Regions from separate parts of the Micromonospora sp. NPDC092111 genome, predicted to be linked through region 2. Evidence: riboswitches for the same ligand, from Rfam matches in the RefSeq annotation. Region 2 holds a riboswitch; the other holds the start of a gene.
What was found. Region 2 has a riboswitch for cobalamin ahead of ACIQG9_RS11495 (ribonucleoside-diphosphate reductase subunit alpha). Riboswitches for the same ligand answer to the same signal wherever they lie in the genome.
Positions count from the first base shown of each region.

Region 1: another riboswitch for cobalamin. It lies ahead of cobN (cobaltochelatase subunit CobN); the one in region 2 lies ahead of ACIQG9_RS11495 (ribonucleoside-diphosphate reductase subunit alpha).

Region 1 is NZ_JBIVRQ010000001.1:171,805-175,209, reverse strand. It holds gene ACIQG9_RS00755 (hypothetical protein) at 1-202, shown strand, start outside; cobalamin riboswitch at 832-962, shown strand; gene cobN (cobaltochelatase subunit CobN) at 1,368-3,405, shown strand, end outside.
Region 2 is NZ_JBIVRQ010000004.1:191,284-194,688, forward strand. It holds gene ACIQG9_RS11490 (Rieske 2Fe-2S domain-containing protein) at 77-928, opposite strand; cobalamin riboswitch at 1,421-1,569, shown strand; gene ACIQG9_RS11495 (ribonucleoside-diphosphate reductase subunit alpha) at 1,762-3,405, shown strand, end outside.

The sequences.
Region 1 (3,405 bases), on a different contig from region 2:
ACCCGAGACCACCGCGACCGACACCACCGTGGTGGCGATCGCCCACGACGGCGAGTGGATCCGCCGCCGGACCGGCTCGCCACGGACGGCGGCCAAGCTGGCGCACCGGCATGCCGTGCCGCTCTACGAGGCGGCCAGGACCGGCTACCCGGAGCGGATGCGGGCCTGGAACCGGGCCCACCCGGAGCGTCGGATCCGCTGACTTTCCGTTCTCACCGGTCTGCTGGCCCCGTCGGTCGCCGCTCCCGTCCGCCCCGTCGACGGCGGCCCTACGCTGCGTCTGGCCCTGCCGGGCGATGGCCCGTTCCCGGTCGGGCGACCTCGACGGCCGGGGTGTGCCGGTGGGAAGGCCGCGCGGCTGTGGCCTGAGAGGGTGTGGGTGCGGCCGGTGTGTTCTCCCTGCCTCGCGCACCGGAGAACCCGCCCGTCCAGTGATCACCGCCACGTCGGGCCGACCGGTGTCCGCTGGGGCGGGCGGCGGGCGGCCCGCCGTCCACCCGGCTGGGTGGGCCGGGTGCGGGGAGCGTACGGAGTCTGCGGAATGGTCGGGGAACGGGTCGGGAACCCGTCCGGCCGGATCGCTCTGGCCGCCTCGGTGTCGCCTTGGTGTCGCCCTGGCACCGGCCCTGGGCTGCCCCGTGCCGGCGAGGGTCCCGCCGGCCGCAATGGCGACCGTGCCTTCCCCGCGTCGGTGACACATCGTCGCTGGTGAATGGTGGAAAGGGTGAACGATCGCCGTGCGTCGATTGGCTGTCTGCTCCGGGGTGGCCGGGCGATGGCCGTTGACCTCGGGGCGACGGGTGTGGCAGCATTCGCGGCCTGACGGCAGTGAAGGAAGCCGGTGTGATTCCGGCGCGGTCCCGCCACTGTCACCGGGGAGCGATCCCCCCTCGTGAGTCACGGCCGTGTGTCTGCGGTTGGAAGGCCGGGGGTGAGCGTCGATCCGGGAAGCCAGGATACTTCGGCCGTCGGAGAGCCCCAGGGCGTGGACACCCGAGGAGGACCCGATGACGCGCAGCGTCCCCATTGTCGACGACGACCGTCGTCTCCCGCTCCGGCGTGCCGCCGGGGCCGCGATCGGCCGCACCGCCGCTCCGGCGCTCAGTCGTGCCGCCGCCCCGGACTTCAGTCGTGCCGCCGTCTTGGGGTTCAGCGGCACCGCCGCCCCGGGGTTCAGCGGTACGGCCGCGTCGGCCGGTGGCCGCTGCGCCGGTCGCCCCACCGCGCACCGCTGACGACCGCGCCGACCCTCCGCGTCGGTCGACGCGGATGAGCCGGTACTCCTGCCGCCACCGCTGACCGGTGCCCACCCTCGCCTCACCCGACCACCCTCGCGGCGGCTCGGGTGTCACTCTCCGGAGCTGTCCGTGCGCATCCTGTTGTTGTCCACCGCCGACACCGACCTGCTCGCCGCCCGCGCCAGTGCCGCCGGCTACCGACTGGCCAACCCCGCCCGGGTCGGCGTGGACGCCGTGCCGGCGCTGCTCGACGGCGTCGACCTTGCCGTCGTACGCCTGCTCGGTGGCCGGCAGGCGTGGCCGGACGGCTTGGCGGCGGTGCTCGACTCCGGGGTGCCGACGGTCGTCCTCGGCGGCGAGTCGGTGCCCGACGCGGAGCTGACGGCGGCCTCCACGGTGGCCGCCGGAGTGGCCACCGAGGCGCTGTCCTACCTGGTCGAAGGCGGTCCGCGAAACCTGGCCCAGCTAGCCCGGTTCCTCTCCGACACGGTGCTGCTCACCGGCGAGGGCTTCGACCCGCCCGAGCCCACCCCGGCGTACGGGATCCTCGGCGACCCGCCGGTGGCCGGCGTGGGGGACGACGGGGGGCGGCCGACGGTCGGGATCGTCTTCTACCGGGCGCACGCGCTGGTCGGGAACACCGGCTTCGTCGAGACCCTGGCCGGCGCGGTCGGCGCGGCCGGTGGACACCCGCTGCCGATCTTCTGCGGCTCGCTGCGCGGCCTGGCCCCCGGCGACGGGCTGCTCGACCTGTTCGCCCGCTGCGACGCCCTCGTCGTCACCGTCCTCGCGGCCGGCGGGACGGTCGCCGCCGACGCCTCCGGCGGGGGCGACGAGGACGCCTGGGATGTCGGCGCGCTCGCCGCCCTGGACGTGCCGGTGATCCAGGCGCTCTGCCTGACCAGCACCCGGGACCAGTGGGCCGGCAGCGACGCCGGGCTCTCCCCGCTGGACGCGGCGATGCAGGTCGCCATCCCCGAGTTCGACGGCCGGATCGTCACCGTGCCGTTCTCCTTCAAGCGGATCGACGCCGACGGCCTGTCGGTCTACGTCGCCGACCCGGAACGGGCCGCCCGGGTGGCCGGCATCGCCGTCCGGCAGGCCCGGCTGCGGCACCTGGACAACGCCGACAAGCGGCTGGCGATCGTGCTCAGCTCGTACCCGACGAAACACTCCCGGGTTGGCAACGCCGTCGGGCTGGACACCCCGGCCTCGGCGGTCCGGCTGCTCGCCGCCCTCGCCGACGCCGGCTACCACCTCGGCGACGCGCCGCCGCCCACCGACGGGGACGCGCTGATCCACGCCCTGATCGCCGCCGGCGGGCACGACGTCGAGTGGCTCACCCCGGAACAACTCGCCGCCGCCGAGGCGCGGGTGCCCGGGGCGACCTACCGGCGCTGGTTCGACGCCGTGCCGGCCGGGCTGCGGGACCGGATCCGCGAGCACTGGGGTGACCCGCCCGGCCGGCTCTACACCGACGACGGCGACCTCGTCCTGGCCGGGCTGCGGCTCGGCAACGTGACGCTGCTGATCCAGCCGCCGCGCGGCTTCGGCGAGAACCCGATCGCCATCTACCACGATCCCGACCTGCCGCCGAGCCACCACTACCTGGCCGCGTACCGGTGGCTGGCGGCGTCGGTCGCCGACGGCGGCTTCGGCGCCGACGCGGTGGTGCACCTGGGCAAGCACGGCACCCTGGAGTGGCTGCCCGGCAAGGGGCTCGGCCTCGCCGCCGACTGCGCCCCCGACGCCGTCCTCGGCGACCTGCCGCTGGTCTACCCGTTCATCGTCAACGACCCCGGTGAGGGCACCCAGGCCAAACGCCGGGCACACGCCGTGGTCGTCGACCACCTGGTGCCGCCGATGGCCCGCGCCGAGACCTATGGCGACCTGGCGAGACTGGAACAGCTCCTCGACGAGTACGCCACCGTGCAGGCCCTCGACCCGACCAAGGTGCCCACCGTCCGGAACCAGATCTGGGACCTGGTGCGCGCCGCCGAACTGCACCACGACCTGCACACCGAGGCGATGCCGGCCGCCGACGACTTCGACGACTTCGTGCTGCACCTCGACGGCTACCTCTGCGAGGTCAAGGACGTGCAGATCCGGGACGGGCTGCACGTCCTCGCCGAGGCGCCCACCGGTGAGGCCCGGGTCAACCTCGTGC
Region 2 (3,405 bases):
CGACGAGCGAGCGGGCGTCCCGGCGGGCGAGCGGGCATCCCGGCGGGCGAGCGGGCGGGCGCGTGGGCGGGGCGGGTCAGGGCAGGCGGGTCTGGAGGATGTTGTCGACCACGCGGGTGGGCAGGATCTGCTGGTCGGTACCGGACGGCCCGTGCATGACCTCGCCGCCGTTGAGCCGGAACGCGGAGCCGTGCCAGGGACAGACCACGCACGCGTGCCCGTCGATCTCCTGCACCTCGCCCTCGCCGAGCGGGCCGCTCTGGTGCGGGCAGCGCTCCAGCATCACGGTGACCTCGTCGCCGTGCCGGTAGAGGATCACCGAGACGTCGTCCACCTCGCGGGTGATCAGCTTCCGCTGCGGGAGTTCGGCCAGGTCGGCCACCGGCTGCCACTGGTCACCCATCCGGTGCAGCTCGGAGACGCTCTGGCTGGCCTGTGCCCCCTGCTTGTACGCCAGGTGCCCACCGAGGTACGCCCCCGCGCTCGCCGCGCTCAACCCGAGGTACGCCAGTGCTCTACCGGTGCCGTGCCGGCCGCGCAGCCGGGCGGCGAGGGAGCCGGCGTACAGGGTCAGGCCGATGGTGTTGGCGGCGGCGTGGACCAGCCCGACCCGGCGCTGGTCACGGGAGAGCTCGGCCCAGTCGTTGAGCCCGGCGACGGCGGCCGGCACCGCGCTGACGGTACCGAGCGCGACCAGGGTGGTGGCCGCGCGCCGTTGACCGGGGAGCAGGTCGACCACCGCCGCGCTGAGCCAGGCACCCACCGGCACCTGCACCATCGCCGGGTGCAGCGGGTGGCCCAGGAAGACGCCGTGCAGCAGGTCACGGACCCGCTGGGGGCGCAGCGTCGCCTGCACGGCGCGTTGCAACCGGTCGCTCACCCGGTCCAGCGCGGTGGTCTGTTCCAGTTTCGTCATCAGCGCTCGCACGTTCCCCGACTTCCCGGCATGAGCGGCGGCAAACCGGGCGGCGGGGACGAATCCGTCGCGCCGCCGACCATCCCGGTGACCGGACGGCAACGGACGGCAACGGACGGCAACGGATGGCAACGGCTGGCACGGGAGGGCATCCATCGGGACCAGCGGGGCGTCCGTGTTCCTCGGGTTGGCCGCCGCCGTGCCGGTGACCTCCACGATCGGGCTCGGCTCGTGACCCAGCCAGGTCCGGACCAGCCCTTGCCCGCAAGACGCCGGGGTGGCCGGAAGGAAACCGCGCGCTGGTCGGCCGGGCGGTGGCCTGACGACGCCCAGCGACGGGTACGACCCGGCCGACTCCTGCCCGCAGGACGCGCCCGGCGGAGGTGACACGCCCACAGCATGTGGTGTGTTGGCTTTTTGCGACCCACTACATCTAGGATCACTGGCACTGCTGGTGCGACACGTGTGTCCGCCAGGCTCCGGCGTCCGCCAGGCGTCGGGCCGAACAGGGAACCCGGTGCGAGTCCGGGACTGCCCCGCAGCGGTGAGCGGGAACGACCGCCGTCATTCGAGCACTGGGCCCGACGGGGCCCGGGAAGCGACGGCCAGTAGGCCAAGCGCGGAGACGCGCCTGCCCGTGAGTCCGAAGACCTGCCAGCAGGGCGCGCCCGACCGGGTGCGCGTACCACCTCGGGGTCCCGTGGGAGGGCCGTCGAGCCGTACGGAGCACCGCCGGCACACCGACCGGCGGGGATCCGGCGTGCCGTCGTGCCCTCCTGCGGTCCCACACCGACGACCCAGGAGAGCACGTGACGGCGTCATCCACCCTCGCCCCCGTCGGGGCGCTGCGGGACCTGCTGCACCGGCACCACCACGACCTGCCCGACACCGACCCGGGGCGGATCCTCGCCCTGGTCGAGTCGGGGCGGACCGCCGACGCCGACCCCGGCGAGCTGACCGAGCTGGCCATCGCGGCGGCGGCCGGGCTGACCGCCGAGGAGCCGGCGTACGCGACGCTCGCCGCGCGCCTGCTCGCCGGGCGGATCGCCGACGAGACCACCGGCCAGGGCATCACCACGTTCGGCGACAGCGTCGCGGCAGCGTACGCGGAAGGGTTGCTGGACCCGGGCTTCGCCGGCTTCGTCGCGGCGCACACCGCCACCCTCGAAGCCCTGGTCGACCATGCCCACGACGACGCGTTCGAGTACTTCGGCCTGCGCACGTTGCACGACCGCTATCTGCTGCGCCACCCGCACACCCGGGCGGTGCTGGAACGGCCGCAGCACTTCTGGCTGCGGGTGGCGGCCGGCCTGTCGGACACCGTCGCGGAGGTTGGCGAGCTGTACCGGGCGATGGCCCGGCTGGCCTACCTGCCCAGCTCGCCGACCCTGTTCAACGCCGGGGCGCGGCACCAGCAGCTCTCCTCCTGTTTCCTGGTCGACTCGCCCCGGGACGAGCTGGACTCGATCTACGAGCGTTACGCGCAGGTGGCGAAGCTGTCCAAGTTCGCCGGCGGGATCGGCATCTCGTTCTCCCGGGTGCGCTCGCGGGGGTCGCTGATCCGGGGCACCAACGGCCGTTCCAACGGGATCGTGCCGTGGCTGCGCACCCTGGACGCCAGCGTGGCGGCGGTCAACCAGGGCGGCCGGCGCAAGGGCGCGGCCTGCGTCTACCTGGACACCTGGCACGCCGACATCGAGGAGTTCCTGGAGCTGCGGGACAACACCGGCGACGAGGCCCGGCGTACGCACAACCTGAACCTGGCCAACTGGGTGCCGGACGAGTTCATGCGCCGGGTCGAGGCGGACGCCGACTGGTCGCTGTTCGACCCGAAGGAGGTGCCGGAGCTGGTCGACCTGTGGGGCGACGAGTTCGACGCCGCGTACCGGGCGGCGGAGGCGGCCGGCCGGGCCGTCCGGACCCTGCCGGCCCGCACGTTGTACGGCCGGATGATGCGCACCCTGGCGCAGACCGGCAACGGCTGGCTGACGTTCGCCGACGCGGCGAACCGCACCTGTAACCAGGTCGGCAACGGCGGCGGGGTGGTGCACCACTCCAACCTGTGCACCGAGATCCTGGAGGTGACCAGCGACGACGAGACGGCGGTCTGCACCCTCGGCTCGATCAACCTGGCCGCCCACCTGATCCCGACGCCGACCGGCGCCCGCACCGACCCCGCCGCGCCCCACCCAGTCGCCGGAACCGGCGTCGACCCGGCGGGCCTGACCCCCGGAACCGGCCCCGACCAGGCGGAATCCGCCGCCGGAACCGGCTTCGACCGGGCGCAACCGGCCGCTTCGACCGGTGTCGACCGGCCGGGCCTGGCCGTGGACTTCGTCGGGCTGGCCGCGACGGTCCGGCTGGCGGTGGGGGCACTGGACCGGGCGATCGACCGGAACTGGTTCCCCACCGAACAGGCGCGCACCGCGCACCGGCGCTGGCGTCCGCTGGGGCTGGGCGTGATGGGGCTGGCCGACGTGCTCGCCTCG